DNA from 4 places in the Streptomyces sp. NPDC020299 genome. Region 1 is predicted to be linked to each of the others. Evidence: riboswitches for the same ligand, from Rfam matches in the RefSeq annotation. Region 1 holds a riboswitch; each other region holds the start of a gene.
The links. A riboswitch is a leader RNA that binds a small molecule or an ion and turns the genes downstream of it on or off. The one in region 1 is predicted to bind cyclic di-AMP.
Positions count from the first base shown of each region.

Region 2: it holds a riboswitch for cyclic di-AMP, as region 1 does, so the genes downstream of both, ACH45E_RS20580 (transglycosylase family protein) here and ACH45E_RS36160 (transglycosylase SLT domain-containing protein) in region 1, are expected to answer to the same signal.
Region 3: it holds a riboswitch for cyclic di-AMP, as region 1 does, so the genes downstream of both, ACH45E_RS07900 (M23 family metallopeptidase) here and ACH45E_RS36160 (transglycosylase SLT domain-containing protein) in region 1, are expected to answer to the same signal.
Region 4: it holds a riboswitch for cyclic di-AMP, as region 1 does, so the genes downstream of both, ACH45E_RS03410 (C40 family peptidase) here and ACH45E_RS36160 (transglycosylase SLT domain-containing protein) in region 1, are expected to answer to the same signal.

Region 1 is NZ_JBIRWL010000019.1:10,225-14,430, forward strand. It holds gene ACH45E_RS36155 (polyprenyl synthetase family protein) at 1-290, opposite strand, end outside; cyclic di-AMP (ydaO/yuaA leader) riboswitch at 821-1,003, shown strand; gene ACH45E_RS36160 (transglycosylase SLT domain-containing protein) at 1,009-1,506, shown strand; gene ACH45E_RS36165 (HAD family hydrolase) at 1,539-2,369, opposite strand; gene ACH45E_RS36170 (FAD-dependent oxidoreductase) at 2,512-3,714, opposite strand; gene ACH45E_RS36175 (ATP-grasp domain-containing protein) at 3,799-4,206, opposite strand, start outside.
Region 2 is NZ_JBIRWL010000007.1:345,068-349,273, forward strand. It holds gene ACH45E_RS20575 (transglycosylase family protein) at 1-691, shown strand, start outside; cyclic di-AMP (ydaO/yuaA leader) riboswitch at 874-1,058, shown strand; gene ACH45E_RS20580 (transglycosylase family protein) at 1,063-1,767, shown strand; gene eno (phosphopyruvate hydratase) at 2,088-3,389, shown strand; gene ACH45E_RS20590 (septum formation initiator family protein) at 3,521-3,997, shown strand; partial or broken gene ACH45E_RS20595 (DUF501 domain-containing protein) at 4,024-4,206, shown strand, end outside.
Region 3 is NZ_JBIRWL010000003.1:21,014-25,219, reverse strand. It holds gene ribA (GTP cyclohydrolase II) at 1-225, opposite strand, end outside; gene ACH45E_RS07915 (MarR family transcriptional regulator) at 342-857, opposite strand; gene ACH45E_RS07910 (dihydrofolate reductase family protein) at 953-2,083, shown strand; tRNA gene ACH45E_RS07905 (tRNA-Met) at 2,154-2,227, shown strand; cyclic di-AMP (ydaO/yuaA leader) riboswitch at 2,457-2,619, shown strand; gene ACH45E_RS07900 (M23 family metallopeptidase) at 2,630-3,661, shown strand; gene ACH45E_RS07895 (aldo/keto reductase) at 3,764-4,206, shown strand, end outside.
Region 4 is NZ_JBIRWL010000001.1:722,716-726,921, forward strand. It holds gene ACH45E_RS03395 (3-deoxy-7-phosphoheptulonate synthase) at 1-509, shown strand, start outside; gene ACH45E_RS03400 (ATP-dependent Clp protease proteolytic subunit) at 1,138-1,776, shown strand; gene ACH45E_RS03405 (hypothetical protein) at 1,784-2,092, shown strand; cyclic di-AMP (ydaO/yuaA leader) riboswitch at 2,397-2,608, shown strand; gene ACH45E_RS03410 (C40 family peptidase) at 2,612-3,085, shown strand; gene ACH45E_RS03415 (ATP-binding protein) at 3,445-3,903, opposite strand; gene ACH45E_RS03420 (helix-turn-helix transcriptional regulator) at 4,127-4,206, shown strand, end outside.

The sequences.
Region 1 (4,206 bases):
ATGACGTCGTCGTGGTAGAGCGTCGCGAGGTGGGTGAGCTCGACGACGACGGCCGAGGGCACGATCCCCGGCGCGTACGGGTCCCCGAACTGCGCCGCGAGCATCACGAGCAGCGGCCGGAACCGCTTCCCGCCCGCGCGCACGAGGTGCTGCGCGGCCTCGGTGATGAAGGGGACCTCACTCTTGGTGGCTTCGAGCAGTCCCTCCTCGACAGCCGCCATTCCGGCCTGGACATCGGCTTCCAGAGCCTGGTCCCGCACGCTAAGCCCGAACGGCCCGACGACGGTCACGAGGGGTCTCCTGTCTGCTGGTGCCTGCTGGCGATCACACGGTTTGTCGATAGGTCGCTGCCCTCACTCAAGTCAGCGTATCCGGTCAGCTTTCGATCACCGAGGGCGCCCACTGTTACAGGCCGGGCGCTATCGGATCACGCCCGTTATGTTTTCGATCGGTCGATAAGCACAGATATTTATCGACTTACACGGAAGTACGACATGACTGCGCCGCTTGGAGCAGTTGGCCTTCCACTCCCTCACCCGATGCGCTACCCGATGCGGCGCCCCTCATGTCCTATTTGCCGTAAATGCTATTCCGTGAATTGGGTCACTTCGGCCGATCGGGACACCCCACCGCCCGGCACCGGCACACCGCTTGCCGCCATTGGGCAGTTGAGGGTTGGCAGACGCAAAGGATCAAGCGCCTCATACGCCTCACAACAAGGTCAACTAGGACTTTATGTGAATCCGGCGCTTGTTCAGGACATGTGCTCTCGCATACGTTCCCGGCCGTCGGGCGGAACGCCGAATCCTGCCGCCGCCCGTCACACCCATCGACGAACTCATTCACGACGGCAGGAGCGGGGGACCCAGGTTTGCCGCCGGTACGGGCGACACCCGTCGTCCCGGAACGGCTAGGGGTGAAGCCGCACCGCCTTCGGGCGGCGCGGCCGGGCACCTCCCAGCCCGAACCCGACAGCTCACCTCGCAGGCGACGGAGAGGAACTCAGCCATGTCTGCTGCCGCTCAGCACCGTGCCCCCTTCGCCCGCCTCGCCCGCAAGCTCGCCGTCGCCGGTACCGGTGCCGCCGTGCTCGCCCTCCCGCTGATCGGCGCGACCAGCGCCTCCGCGGCCACCACCACGAGCGCCCCCAAGGCCGCCCCCGCGGCCGCCACCACGCTCCCGTACGCGAACAACCTCGACGGCTGGATCCGCGAGTCGCTCGCGATCATGGCGCAGAAGGGCATCCCGGGCTCGTACAACGGCATCTACCGCAACGTGATGCGCGAGTCGTCGGGCAACCCGGTGGCCATCAACCTCTGGGACTCCAACGCGGCCGCCGGTATCCCGTCCAAGGGCCTGCTCCAGGTCATCGACCCCACGTTCGCCAGCTACCACGTGGCCGGCACCTCGTACAACATCTACGACCCGGTCGCCAACATCACGGCCGCCTGCAACTACGCCGCCCACCGCTACGGCTCGATCGACAACGTGTTCGGCGCGTACTGACCGCTCCGCTCCCTTGAGGGAGCGAGCCCCGCTCAGGGAAAGAGTCTTTCGAGGACGACGGCGATGCCGTCGTCCTCGTTCGACAGAGTGATCTCGTCGGCCACCGCCTTCAGCTCGGGGTGGGCGCCGGCCATCGCCACACCGTGGGCGGCCCAGTCGAACATCGGGATGTCGTTGGGCATGTCCCCGAAGGCAAGGGCCCGTTCGGCGCTCAGCCCGAGGTGGTCGGCGGCCAGCGCCAGCCCGGTGGCCTTGTTGACGCCGCACGGCTGGAGCTCGACGGTCCCCGGCCCCGACATGGTGACCGTCGCCAGCGAACCCACGGCCGCGCGGGCCGTGGCGGCCAACTCGTCGTCGGACAGGGCGTGATGCCGCAGCAGGACCTTGCTGATCGGCTCGCACCACAGGTCGTCGCGCCGCCGGACCCGTACGGCGGGCAGTGTGGGGTGGGGCATCAGGTAGCCGGGTTCGACGAGGGTGAGCCCGTCCACCCCGTCCTGGTCGACGGCCGCGTACACCTCCCCCACCTCGGCCTCGATCTTGCCGAGCGCGGTCTCCGCCAGCTCCCGGTCCAGGGTGACCGACCACAGCAGGCGGTGGGCGCCGGCGTCGTACACCTGCGCGCCCTGTCCGCACACCGCGAGACCCGTGCAGCCGAGGTCGTCGAGCAGCGGCCGCACCCGCGGCGCCGGGCGCCCGGTCACCACGAGGTGCCGGGCACCCGCTCTCCCGGCCCTGGCGAGGGCGGCGCGGGAGCGGTCGGAGACGGTGTCGTCGCCTCGCAGGAGCGTTCCGTCGAGATCCGTCGCGACGAGCGAATACGCAGGGCAGGTCAGGGGGGAATATGCGGGGGGTGCGGCCATGATCAGAGAATACGGACACCGCACCCCCACGACTCACCGCTGTTTCCAGCCCCAAGTGGCGCCCGCGGGCTCCTTGATGGCGATTTGACGACGATGTCGAGACGTGTGACGAGACGTGCGTCGGGACGTGTGGCGCAGCCCGTCAGCCGTGTGCCGCCGCGAGGTGCTTGGCCAGACGCGGCGAGGCGAACTCGGTGCCGCAGACGAAGCGCATCACCGGGCCGTACGACGACGCCGCCGGAAGACCGGTGAAGTACAGCCCCGGGACGGAGGAGACGTATCCCGCACTCAGCCGGGGCGCGCCCCGGCTCACCGTGAGCCGGGTGCGCAGCTCATGGCCGAGGAAGTCCATGGCCGCGATGTCCACGCGGTAGCCGGTGGCCGCGATGACGTGGTCGGCGGGGAGCTGGTTGGCCTGCCCGGCGTGGGTGCGGACGGTGAGGACCGGGCTGCCGTCGAAGACGTCCGCGCCGGCCAGCCGCTCGATCTCCTCCACCCCGACCTTGCCCTCGAACCGGTCGCGCAGCCACCAGGCGCCGAGCGGGCCGAGGACGCGGCGGACCAGGTAGTGGCGGGTGCGGGCCGGGAGGTAGCGGTAGGGGTGCGGGTAGTAGCTCAGCGCCCAGAGGGACCAGGCGCGGCCGAAGGGCGACTCGGGGCGCAGCCTCGGCTGGTTCCAGGGCGGGGCCCCGAAGGCGACCCGGCCGCGGCCCCGCGACACCACCCGTACCCGGGCGCCGGCCTCCGCGGCCAGGGCCGCCGTCTCCAGCGCGGACTGGCCGGCGCCGACGACGATCAGTTCCTTGCCGGAGAACCGGGTCAGGTCGTGGTGCTGGGAGCTGTGGGAGACCGGGCCGGTGAGGCTGGGTCCGTCGGGCGCCGCCGACGCCAGCTCGGCCGGGAGGTGGGCCAGTCCGGACAGGCCGGTGGCGACCACCACCGCGCGCGCGGTGAACGACTCACCGGAGTCCAGTTTGAGTTCGAAGCCGCCGCCGGCGCCCCGGTCCACGGACACCACCCGCACCCGCTCCAGGTCGGGCAGCAGCCTCTGCTGGAACCACTCGCCGTAGGCGATGAAGGTCTCGACCGGGATGATGTCCTCGTCGGTGACCAGCCGGCGGACGCCCGCCGCGTCGCAGTAGTCGGCGAGCGCGTGGCCGGGCTGGGGGCAGTCGATGCTGGACGCCACCGGGGTCGACTTCAGGAGCATTCCGGCGGGCATGTGGTCGCGCCAGCTGACCATGGGATCGCCGAAGACGCGGACGGGGATGCCGCGGGCCCGCAGATGGGCCGCGGTGGACAGGCCGAACGGCCCGGCACCGATGACTGCAACCGGTTGATTCACGAAGTCCCTCCCCAGGACGTGTTTTTCCGTCACTTCGTGGTGGTGGATCGTGCACCGGTCCGGACAGCCCGCCCTGGGCGGGCCTCAGCTTCCGGAACCGGTGCCGCTGCCGCGGCGGTTGGTCCGCCACAGCTGATAGAGGTGCTTCGCGCCCGGTCGCACGAAGCGCGCGAGCATCGTGAGGAACGGCAGCGGGTCGTCACCCGCGAGCCAGGCCAGCTCCGTCCCGCTCGCCCGGGTCGGCGCGTGCGGCGTCGTGTAGCCGCTGCGGCGGTAGGCGAGGAGGGCGGGGAGGTCGATGTTCTCCACGATGTAGCGGTGACCGGCCCGCTGTTCCCCCTCCGGAACGGAGCGGCCGGTCAGATCCAGGTGCATGGCGCGTACGACGTCCACGCCGGACTCGTTCTCGAAGAGCCGGAACTGGGCGCCCATGCGGGGGTTGAAGTCGAGGAGTTTGTACTGTCCGTCGCGCCGGTCGAAGCGCAGGTCGAG
Region 2 (4,206 bases), on a different contig from region 1:
CTGGGCCACCTGCGCCCTGCTCTCCGGCCTCACGTCGAACTCCGCTTCGGTGGACGTCGACACGGGTGTCGGGGGGTCCGGGGCGTCCGGCTCCGACGACTCCTCCAACGCGTCGAATTCCGCGAATTCACCCGGTTCGTCTGGTTCCTCCGATTCGAAGGACTCCAAGGGGTCCAAGGACTCCAAGGCGTCCGGGGATTCGGGGTCGTCCGATTCCGGCTCCTCGTCGGACGCCTCGCCCTCGCCGAGCTCGAGTGCCGACGCCGGCTCCAAGGGTGTGGACGATTCCACCAAGCCGGACAAGTCGGCATCTTCCGGCTCCGGGAAGTCCGGGGGGAGCGACGGTTCGTCCTCGGCGTCCCCTGAGATCGCCGAATCGGACGATTCATGGCAGACCGGCGGTTCTTGGAGTCTTGTGGACACCGGAGCGAGCAGCAGCGGCCGTCATCGGGGTGACAGTGCGGACGAAAGTGTGACAAAGAGTCACACCGACAGCGCCTCCGGCCGGCACGCCGCACGCGACTACACCGTGCGCGACGGTGACACCCTCGCCTCCATCGCCGACTCCCTTGACCTCGACGGCGGATGGCGGGCGCTCTACGCCGCCAACAAGGACGCCATCGGCACCGACCCGAACAACATCACCCCCGGTCAGACCCTGGAACTCAGTGCCGAAACGGGTGCAAAGTAGCGGGAGTTGACGCCCTGTTTTGGGCTTGATGTCCGGTTTGGTGAAAGTGTGGGATGAGTCTCAGAAGCCCTGATCGTCTTTGAATTTCACCGGATCGCGTGTCTACGGTCATGACCGCTCGCCAATGCGGGCCCCGGCCGCCGCAACGCCGAATCCTGCCAGCGGCTGCCCGGGAACAGTCGTCGCGTCAAGCGCCGTAGGCAGGAGCGGGGGACCCAAGGTAAGCGCCGGGCCCGGAGGTCGAGAGACCGCCGGGGACGGCTAGGGGTGAAGCCGCGCCTCGCACGAGAACCACGCGAGGTGCGGCCGGGCAACTCAACCGGCCCGAACCCGACAGCTCACCTCGCAGGCGTCGGTGAGGGGATCGATCCATGCTGTTTTCCGGCAAGGGCAAGCACCGTCGTCCGTCCAAGGCCGTTCGCGCCATCGCTGTCGCCGGTGTCACCGGTGCCGCCGTCGCCGCCCCGCTGATGGCGGCCGGCAACGCCTCCGCTGCCACCGCCTCCGAGTGGGACGCGGTCGCCCAGTGCGAGTCCGGCGGCAACTGGTCCATCAACACCGGTAACGGCTACTACGGCGGTCTGCAGTTCTCCGCCTCCACCTGGGCCGCGTACGGCGGCACGCAGTACGCCTCCCAGGCCAACCAGGCCTCCAAGTCCCAGCAGATCTCCGTCGCCGAGAAGGTCCTCGCCGCGCAGGGCAAGGGTGCCTGGCCGGTCTGCGGCAAGGGTCTGTCCGGCGCCACCTACAGCGGTTCGAGCAGCAGCTCGTCGAGCTCCGCCGGCTCCTCGTCGAACGGCGCCGGCACCCGCTCGACCGACGAGCAGGCCGCCAACCGCTCCACGGAGCGCCAGGCCCCCGAGAAGACCGTCACCAAGAAGACCGTCACCACCCCGACCGGCAAGAAGGTCGAGAAGGGCGACGGCGAGTACAAGGTCGTCAAGGGTGACACCCTCAGCTCGATCGCCGAGAAGCACCACGTCGCCGGCGGCTGGCAGAAGCTGTTCCAGCTGAACAAGGACATCATCGACGACGCCAACGTCATCTACCCGGGCCAGCAGCTGCACCTGAAGTGACACCTGGCTGGTAGCAGAACCACAGCGCCCTCATATCGGCGGTCTCCATGATGGAGGCCCCGTGAGGGTCACGCCCCCCGTCCCCCACGGGGCTCCCCGCTCCGGCGCGTGTTCCCCCGTACGCGCCGGGGCGGGGTCTTTTCTTTTCCCCGGTCTTTTCCCCGGTTCTTCCCTTCCGGCCCTTTGTTCCGACGGGGAACAATGTGTACCGTCGCCATGTCCACGAGGCGGTCGGTCGGCTGCCGATGGCCCCGGGACGGTTAGGCTCTAGTCGCAAGGCACACCAGCCCCGCACTTTCAGCGTCACATCCAAGAAGGAGATGCTCGTGCCGTCCATCGACGTCGTCGTAGCCCGGGAAATCCTGGACTCCCGAGGCAATCCCACGGTCGAGGTCGAGGTCGGCCTCGACGACGGCAGCACGGGTCGTGCCGCCGTCCCGTCCGGCGCCTCCACGGGCGCCTTCGAGGCCATCGAGCTCCGCGACGGTGACCCCAACCGCTACCTGGGCAAGGGCGTCGAGAAGGCCGTCCTCGCCGTCATCGAGCAGATCGGCCCGGAGCTGGTCGGCTACGACGCCACCGAGCAGCGCCTGATCGACCAGGCGATGTTCGACCTGGACGCCACCGACAACAAGGGCTCCCTCGGCGCCAACGCCATCCTCGGCGTCTCGCTCGCCGTGGCCCACGCCGCCTCCGAGGCCAGCGACCTCCCCCTCTTCCGCTACCTGGGCGGCCCGAACGCGCACCTGCTGCCGGTGCCGATGATGAACATCCTGAACGGCGGCTCGCACGCCGACTCCAACGTGGACATCCAGGAGTTCATGATCGCCCCGATCGGCGCGGAGTCCTTCTCCGAGGCGCTGCGCTGGGGTGCCGAGGTCTACCACACCCTGAAGAAGGTCCTGAAGTCGAAGGGCCTGTCCACCGGCCTCGGCGACGAGGGCGGCTTCGCCCCCAACCTCGAGTCCAACCGCGCCGCCCTCGACCTCATCCTCGAGGCCATCAAGCAGGCCGGCTACATCCCGGGCGAGCAGATCGCGCTCGCGCTCGACGTCGCCGCGTCCGAGTTCTACAAGGACGGCAAGTACGAGTTCGAGGGCAAGTCCCGCTCCGCCGCCGAGATGACGGAGTACTACGAGGAGCTCGTGGCGGCCTACCCGCTCGTCTCCATCGAGGACCCGCTGTTCGAGGACGACTGGGCCGGCTGGAAGGTCATCACCGACAAGCTCGGCGACAAGGTCCAGATCGTCGGCGACGACCTGTTCGTCACCAACCCGGAGCGCCTGGCCCGCGGCATCGAGGAGGGCAGCGCCAACGCCCTGCTCGTCAAGGTGAACCAGATCGGTTCGCTGACCGAGACCCTGGACGCCGTCGAGATGGCCCAGCGCAACGGCTTCAAGTGCATGATGTCCCACCGCTCCGGCGAGACCGAGGACGTCACCATCGCCGACCTCGCCGTCGCGGTGAACTGCGGCCAGATCAAGACCGGCGCCCCGGCCCGCTCCGACCGCGTCGCCAAGTACAACCAGCTGCTGCGCATCGAGGAGATCCTCGACGACGCCGCCGTGTACGCCGGCCGCTCCGCCTTCCCGCGGTTCCGCGGCGCGATCTCCAAGGGCTGACCCCAACCGGTCAACCCCGGGTAAGGCCTAGCCAGTCGTACGTACGTCCCCGGACACGGTCCCGTACCGTGTCCGGGGACGTACGCACGTAGGCAGCACGCAAGACGCACGCAGGGGAGGCGGAGAGCCAGATGGCCGCGAAGGAACGGGACCGTTTCTCCACCGCGACCAGGATCCGGCTGCTCGGCGAGCAGACGGCGGCCCGGGTCTACCGCTCCCAGACCAAACGGCAGGCCCGCCGCTCCCGGCTCACCAGCCGGGCCGCGCTGCTCGCCCTCGTGGTGTGCACCCTGGTGGTGGCCCTGGCCTACCCGATGCGGCAGTACGTCTCCCAGCGCGCCCAGATCGCCGACCTGCAGCGGGAGAAGCAGCATGCCAGGGAGCGGGTCGAACAGCTGCGCGACCTCAAGGCGCGGTGGCAGGACGACACGTACGCCGAGCAGCAGATCCGGCGGCGGCTGCACTATGTGATGCCGGGGGAGACCGGATACGTCGTGATCGACCCGGACGCGGCCAAGCAGGCGCGCACCGACCTGGTGGCGGCCGACCGCCCCTGGTACGCGAACGTCTGGGACGGGGTCGACAAGTCCGACGCCGCCGACCAGTGAACCCACAGAGAGACTTTCGTACAGGCATGGAAACTCCCCCGCCCCAGACGCCCCGGACCGAGCCCACAGAGGCGGACGTCGAGGCCTTCAAGCAGCAGCTCGGGCGGCCCCCGCGCGGACTGCGCGCGATCGCGCACCGGTGCCCCTGCGGGCAGCCGGACGTCGTGGAGACCGCCCCCCGGCTGCCGGACGGCACGCCCTTCCCGACG
Region 3 (4,206 bases), on a different contig from region 1:
GTCGCAGCGGGCCGAGCCGAAGACGTCCCCGGTCAGGCACTCGGAGTGCAGGCGGACCAGCGGGACGGTACCGGGGGCGGGCCGGCCGAGGACGACGGCCACGTGCTCCTGGCCGTCGGTCAGGCCGTGGAAGGTGACCAGTTCGGCGTCGACGCTGTAGCCGTCGTGGAAGCGCAGCGGTACCCGGACGCGGGCGCGCGGGGTGGCGGCGGGGGTGTCGGGCATGCGGGTCTCCGGGGTTCAGGAGTTTCAGATTTGAAGCAGATGCCGGGAACCCTACCCCATGCTTTAAATTTGAAGCAACGGAATGAACCAAGGGACTTCCGAATCTCGTGCGAGGGTCACGAACAGGACTTCGGCGACCGGCGCCGCCACGGCACGTCGTCCGGCGCGCACCCCGCGTCCTCGCCCTGGAGTGCGTCGGCGACCGAGCCGAAGATCTCCTCCAGCTGCCGTACCTGTTCGGGGCTGAGGCGGTCGAAGAGGGAGGCGCGTACGGTCGCCACGTGACCCGGTGCCGCACCTTCCAGGACGGCCATCCCCTCGTCGGTCAGCGCGGCGATGCTGCCCCGCTTGTCGGACGGGCACCCCTCGCGCCGTACCAGGCCGTCCTTCTCCAGCCGGGTCACGACGTAGGTCAGCCGGCTCCGGGTGATCTTCGCCTGCTCCGCGAGGTCGGTCATCCGCAGACTGTGTTCCGGCGCCTCGGAGAGGTTGGCCAGGATGGAGTAGTACAGGTGCGGCATACCGGTGTCCTGCTGGAGCTGCCGGTCGATCGCGTCCTCCAGGAGGAGGCTGCCGGCCATGTAGGCGCGCCATGCGCGCTGCTCCTCGGGGGTGAGCCAGCGGGTCGTCATGCCACCAGTGTAGGTTTGTTTCAAACTTGAACCAAGATCCGGGTCCGCCCGGCCACCGGATCCGCCGTTGCCCGCCTCCCGAAGAGAGCGCGTCGATGCCCCGTCCGTACGTCCTGCTGTCCGCCGCCGTCTCCCTCGACGGGTACCTCGACGACACCGGCCCCGACCGGCTGCTGCTGTCCAGCCCGGCCGACTTCGACCGGGTCGACGAGGTACGGGCGTCCGTCGACGCGATCCTGGTCGGCGCCGGCACCATCCGCGCCGACAACCCGAGGCTGCTGGTCAACTCGGCCGAGCGGCGGGCGGCCCGGCTCGCCGCCGGACGGGCGGAGTACCCCCTCAAGGTCACCGTCAGCGGCTCCGGCGACCTGGACCCGGACGCGAACTTCTGGCACACCGGTGGCGAGAAGGTCCTCTACACGACCGGCAAGGGCGCCGAGCGGGCCCGCGCCCTGGGCATCGCGGCCGACGTCGTCCCACTGGGCGAGGATCTCGACTGGCCCGCCCTGCTCGAACACCTGTACGCGGTGCGCGGGGTGCGCCGCCTGATGGTCGAGGGCGGCGGCACCGTCCACACCCAGCTGCTGCGGGAGGGCCTGGCCGACGAGCTGCAGCTCGTCCTGGCCCCCCTTTTCGTGGGCGACCCGCACGCTCCGCGTCTCTTCGGTCCCGGGGGCTACCAGGCCGGGCGGCTGCGGCTGCTGGAGACGCGCCGCATCGAGGACGTCGTCCTGATGCGCTACGAGCCGACCGCGCCCGGCACCGGCCCGGCGGCCGTCGCGGCCGACCGTCACTGGCTGCGGATCGCCTGCGAGCTGGCCGCGCTGTGCCCGCCCTCGGGGACGGCGTTCAGTGTCGGGGCGGTGGTGGTGGCCGCCGACGGTACGGAACTCGCGCGTGGCCACTCACGCGAAGGGGACGATCCCGTGGTCCACGCGGAGGAGGCGGCCCTGGCCAAGATCCGGTCCGGCGACCCCCGGCTGGCCGGCGCCACGGTGTACAGCAGCCTCGAACCGTGCGCCCGGCGGGCCTCCCGGCCGGCGCCGTGTGCCCGGCTGATCCTCGACACGGGGATACGGCGGGTGGTCACGGCCTGGCGGGAGCCGGACACGTTCGTCACCGGCGCCGACGGGAGCGGGCTGCTGGCCGCCGGGGGCGTGGACGTGGTCGTGCTGCCGGAGTACGAGGAGGCGGCGCAGGCACCGAACCGGCACCTGCCGGGCTGAGCCCGGAAGCCCTGGTCGGAAAGGTGTGTGCGAGCAGCCCCGCGGATGACGTACACTGGTGACACAACGACGCGGGGTGGAGCAGCTCGGTAGCTCGCTGGGCTCATAACCCAGAGGTCGCAGGTTCAAATCCTGTCCCCGCTACTGAAGACTCAGGGCCGGAATCCAGTACATGGATTCCGGCCCTGAGTGCTTTCCCGGGCCCCGACCACCTCGAGCCGGACTCAACTCGCCCGATTTTCGCCGGTCATGGCCTAAAAGGTCTCCTGTGAAAACCATAATGATCAAGCCGAACGGCTTGGAAACTGACCGGTAGCTCTATTAACGTTCGATAACGCAGCGCGGTCGTCCCAGCCGTCACCCGCGACGGCTCCGTGCGCACATGCCGAATCCCGCAAGGGAACCGGGGAACCACCACTTGGGGTGAATCACGCGAACACCGTCGTGAACTTGGGTTCACGACCGGTATACGCGCGTAGGAGACCTTCCCGCTCCGAACCCGTCAGCTAACCCGGTAGGCGTTACGGAAGGAAGGAGCACGCCCGCGTGGCGTCCAACCGGCCTGCCCCCACAGCCCCGTTCGTGCCGAGCCAGCGCACCGACACCTTCGGCTACGGCGAGTACCGCACCGACGAGGGCCCCTGGGAGGAGTGGAACCCCACCGAGGAGTCCCTCACCCCGGTACGCGGCCGGCACCGCGTCAGCAAGCAGCGCGGCGGCGGGCTCGCCCGCAGCTCCACCGTCCTGGGCGTCGGCGTGATAGCCGCCGTCGGCGCGGGCGGCATGGCCAGCGCCAACACCGGCAAGCCGCCGGTCCACATCTCCATGCCCGACCTGCCCTCCGTCGGCTCCCTGCTGGGCGACGACGCGGGCGGTGCCAAGGCCACCGCGGCCGGCCTGAGCCACGTCGGCGTGGCCACCGCCGACAGCGACCAGGACAGCCACGACGCCGGCGAGGCCCTGCGCAACCGGATCATGGCGCAGGCCGAACAGCAGAAGAGCCAGGTCGACAACAAGGCGACCGCCGCAGCCGTGGCCGCCGCGGAGAAGCAGTCCACCGCCGCTGCCGCCAAGGCCGAGAAGGAAGCCGCGGCCCAGGCCACCGCCGCCAAGGACAAGGCGGAGGCCGTCGCCAAGAAGCAGGCCGAGGCCGACCGCCTCGCCAAGCTGGCCAAGCAGTACACGCTGCCGACCTCCTCGTACACGATCACCGGCACCTTCGGCCAGCCCGGCGCCATGTGGTCCTCCGGCTACCACACCGGCCTCGACTTCGCGGCGCCGACCGGCACGCTCATCAAGGCCATCCACAGCGGCACGATCACCGAGGCGGGCTGGGCCGGCGCCTACGGCTACCGCACCATCCTCACCCTCGACGACGGCACCGAGCTGTGGTTCTGCCACCAGTCCTCGATCAACGTGAAGGTCGGCCAGAAGGTCGGCACCGGTGAGGTCATCGGCCGTGTCGGCGCCACCGGCAACGTCACCGGCCCGCACGTGCACCTCGAGGTCCACCCCGGCGGGCAGGCCACCGGCATCGACCCGATGGCGTGGCTGCACAGCAAGGGCCTCAACCCCTGACACGTCCTTCCGTTCCCCGGCAGCCCTGACGACACCCCCCGACGTCAGGGCTGCCGGGCGTATGCGGAATGCGCGCCACCGCCGCGGTTGTTGGATCAAGGCATGACCTCTCTTCGCACACTCGGCAGCTCCGACCTCGCGGTCTTCCCGCTCGCCCTCGGCGGCAACGTCTTCGGCTGGACCGCCGACGAGGCGCAGTCCTTCGCCGTCCTGGACGCCTACACGGCCGCCGGCGGCAACTTCGTCGACACCGCCGACTCCTACTCGGCGTGGGTCGAGGGCAACGAGGGCGGCGAGTCGGAGACCGTCATCGGCAACTGGCTCAGGTCCCGCGGCAACCGCTCCGACGTCGTCATCGCCACCAAGGTCAGCCAGCACCCGAAGTACCAGGGCCTGACCGCCGGCAACATCAAGGCCGCGGCCGACGCCTCCCTGCGCCGGCTCGGCACCGACCACATCGACCTGTACTACACCCACTTCGACAAGACCGAGGTCCCGGTCGAGGAGATCATCGGGGCGCTCGACGAGCTCGTCCGGACGGGCAA
Region 4 (4,206 bases), on a different contig from region 1:
CCCACGTTGCCCTGCTCGCCGAGGTGAGCAACCCCGTGGCGTGCAAGGTCGGCCCCACCATGGAGCCCGACGAACTGCTCGCCCTGTGCGAGAAGCTCGACCCGTGGCGCGACCCCGGGCGGCTCACCCTCATCGCACGGATGGGAGCCGACGCTGTCAGCGACCGGCTGCCCCGCCTCGTGGAAGCCGTACGCGGCGCGGGTCACCCCGTCATCTGGCTCAGCGACCCCGTGCACGGCAACACCGTCACTGCGCCCGGCGGTTACAAGACACGGCTCGTGGAGACCGTCTCGCTTGAGGTGTCCCGCTTCGTCCAGGCCGTGCGCGCCGGCGGCGGCGTCGCCGGCGGACTGCACCTGGAGACGACGCCGGACGACGTCACCGAGTGCGCCTTCACCGAGGCCGATCTCGACTCCGTCGGGGACCGCTACACATCCTTCTGTGATCCCCGCCTCAACCCGTCGCAGGCCCTCGCCGTGGTCTCGTCCTGGACCGTCGGCACCGCCTGAACCGACGGCTTCTCTGCCTCTTTCTCCCTGCTCCCCTGTGCACGAAGCACACGCGCATCAAGCCAGGAGTAGGAGCCATCACTGGCATGCCCTCTATGTCCCCCTACTCGTTACCCGCCGAAGGAGACCTCCCCCGGCTGTCGTGTCCTCGAGCGCCGAACCCGACTGGAGTGGCCCTGGTCTGGAACCAGCGCCACCTGCTCCACGCCCTGCGCGAGTTCGAACAGCCCTACAACTCCCACCGGCCCCACCAAGGCATCGCAGACGCCCGCCCGCTGCACCCCCTGCCACCGCCGATCACCGACCCGGACGCCATCGCCCACCTCGACATACGACAACGCGAGCGCGTCGTTCACGAAGCGCGTCCATGTCCATCCGAGCCCCGAGGACCTGCGCGCCGCCTCGGATCACCTCATGGTTCTGCTCGGCTTCGAGGACGACGCGGCTGCCTGAACATACCTGATGGTCGTGAGAGAAACCTGCTTCACGATCAGCGTAAACACGGTCTGACCTGCTGTGATATGTGGATCATTAGAGCGTACCCCCATCATAACGTTACGTACATCCTGTACATTTTTTACAGATGCCGATCCATCGGAGACGGCTCTGCCGTGAGGAGGGGTATGCCATGACCCGACCGTTCGCCCGCCACGTCCTGCCCGAGTTCACCGAGCGCACGAGCACCGGTCACCGCACGCTCGATCCGTACTCGAAGCTGCTGGAGGGGCGGATCGTCTTCCTCGGGACACCGGTCGACGACGCCTCGGCCAACGACGTCATGGCGCAGTTCATGCATCTGGAGCACGACGCCCCCGACCGGGACATCTCGCTGTACATCAACTCCCCCGGCGGCACGTTCAGCGCGATGACGGCGATCTACGACACCCTGCGGTACATCAGCTGCGACGTGCAGACGATCTGCCTGGGGCAGGCGGTGTCGTCCGCCGCGGTGCTGCTCGCGGCCGGTACGCCGGGCAAGCGGTTCGCGCTGCCGGGCGCGCGGCTGGTGCTCCGGCAGCCGGCGCTGCCCGAGCCGACGCAGGGTCAGCCGAGCGATCTGTTCATCCAGGCGGAGGAGCTGACCCGGATGCGCGGCCTGCTGGAGGGGATGCTCGTTCACCACACCGGCCGCACCCCGGACCAGGTCCACGCCGACCTCGAGCGGGACCTGATGCTGGACGCCCGGGGCGCGTTGGAGTACGGGCTGGTGGACGGAATCATCCCCAGCCGCAGGGCGTCGCACACCGCCGCTCCGGACGCGGGGTGAGCCGCCGATGCTGCCACCGGAACTGCCGCCGCTGCCGGCCCTGACCCGCGCCGAGGGCGAGTTGATCGACCGTTACCTGGACGTGGTCGACCTGCTGGGGCGTATCAACCCGGCGCAGCACGGTGACACCTACCGTGGACTGCGGGCCGCCCAGGCGCTGGTGCGCAAGGCGGTGGAACTGTGCGACGCGCTGACGCTGATGCACCAGCGGGGCGAGACGGAGCTGCACGCGGCCACCCTGGCCCGGGCGCTCAGGGTGCTGGACGGCGAGCGCCGTACCGCGCGCGTCACCGTGCCCCCGGACGGCGCCGGTTGACGCTTGCGGGCTCGGGTCTGAGTCGAAACGGCCCAAAAGACGTACCCACGTTCGGAGTAGCAGCGCATCCTTTTCCAGGGTCTCCGAAGTTGCGCGAACCGCCCGGGCGATGACCGCCGGGAGAGGCTTCTGCCCTGGTCGGAGGGTGCGCGGCTGTCCCGTCAGCGGCTCGAGCACACACCTGTCCACCCGAACGGGCGAGTGGTGAGTAACACCACAAATCCCTGGTTCCGTTGGGATTTTCAGACAGTTGTGGGCGAAGATCCCTGTCTGACGACAAGCCCCCGCCACAACGGCGGGGCGATCCGAGCGGACGCCGAGTCCTGCCGCCGCCCGGATGACCGGTCGACAGGAGTGGATCGGCAGGAGTGGAGGACCCGAGCAAGACGGGTCGCCGGAGCGGACATCCGTTCGCTTCCGAGCAGCCCTTGGGGTGAAGCCGCGGCAACGCGGCCGGGCAACTTCGCCAGCCCGAATCCGACAGGTCATCCTTCACAGGCGGCTGACGAAGGGTTGCGCATGACTGCGCTCAATCGTGTCCCGTCGCTCATGGTCCGGGCCGGTACGGCCTCGGCCTTCGCCATCGCCGCCGTCGGCGGCTCGATAGCGGTACCCGGTGTCGCCCCCGACGCCGCCGCCGCGACTCCGGCGACGAAGGCACTCCAGATCGCGGCGTCCAAGAAGGGCTCCCCGTACAAGTGGGGCGCCACCGGGCCGCGCAGGTTCGACTGCTCGGGGCTCACGCTGTACTCGTTCAAGAAGGCGGGCAAGACCCTGCCGCGGACGGCCGCCCAGCAGTACAACAAGACCCACCACATCTCGGCCGGCAACCGCAAGGCCGGAGACCTGGTCTTCTTCCATTCGGGGTCGAACGTCTACCACGTCGGCATCTACGCCGGAAAGGGGAAGATCTGGCACGCCCCCAAGACGGGCGACGTGGTGAAGCTGCAGAAGATCTGGACGCGGAGCGTCTGGTACGGCCGCGTCAGCTGACCGGCCGTCACGCCTCGCGCGGCTCCGGGTACAGGGCCACCCCGGAGCCGTGCTCGGCCGTGAGGCGCCCTCTCAGGGGCGGTGCGGGACCGGACAGCCCCGCACCGCCCCTAGGGCCTGTCTGACAATTCCCGCCTGCCCCGCGGCGTCTGGCACGCACTCCCCCACGCTCGGCTTCGCTCGCGCGGGGGGACCCCCATGCCGCGTTGCCGAACCACCCACGTGGCTCCGCCACGAGGGCGCTCCGGCGCCTTGCGATCGCACGCTCCCCCACGCTCGAACGCGCTCGCGCGGGGGGACCCCCATCGCCGCCGCGGGGCCCGCCCTTCGGGCGGACGACGGGAATTGTCAGACAGGCCCTAAGGCTCCTGCTGCCCCGTTGTCGTGACCGGCCGGGCCGGTACCGACCACGGCAGCTCGATGAGGACGGTCTTGCCCCCCTCGCGGGTGCGCCGCACCCTGAGCCGGCCGCCGCACTCGACAGTCAGCCAGCGGATGATGACCAGGCCGCGGCCGTTGTCCTGCTGCACGGCCGCGGGGAGTCTCCTCGGGAGACGGGGATGGCTGTCGGTGACACCGATGCGCAGGTGCTCGTCACGGTCGAGCGCGAGGTCCACCGTGAAGGTGGGTGACTGCCCGAAGGTGTGCTGCACGGCGTTGGTGGCGAGTTCGGAGACGATGAGCCGGACGGTGTCGGCCGTGTCGGTGTCCGACGGCAGGCCCCACTCCGCGAGGGTGCCCACGACATAGGTGCGGGCCGCGGCGACCGAGGCGGGATCGCTCGGCAGAGTGACGGATGCTTCCAGATGGTCTGCCATGGCGACGTCGCCCCTTTCCCACGGGACCGGAGTCCGACACGGAGCGGATGGTTCGAGTACGGTCCCGGACTGGTGCTTCATCGCCAGACTGCCATCAGCACGCCGGTCAGCGGGTGGGATCCACCAGGATATGCATATATCTGTCGCTCGAAGCGGTGAACTCTGCGACGGCAGACCGTATTCGAGCGGCACGTAAGGAGTAATGGCGAGTAAGGAGTGGCCCATGCAGAACGGTCCCGCGGTGCGCCGCCGGAAACTGGGCGACGAACTGCGCACGCTGCGCACCGGCGCGGGCCTCACCAG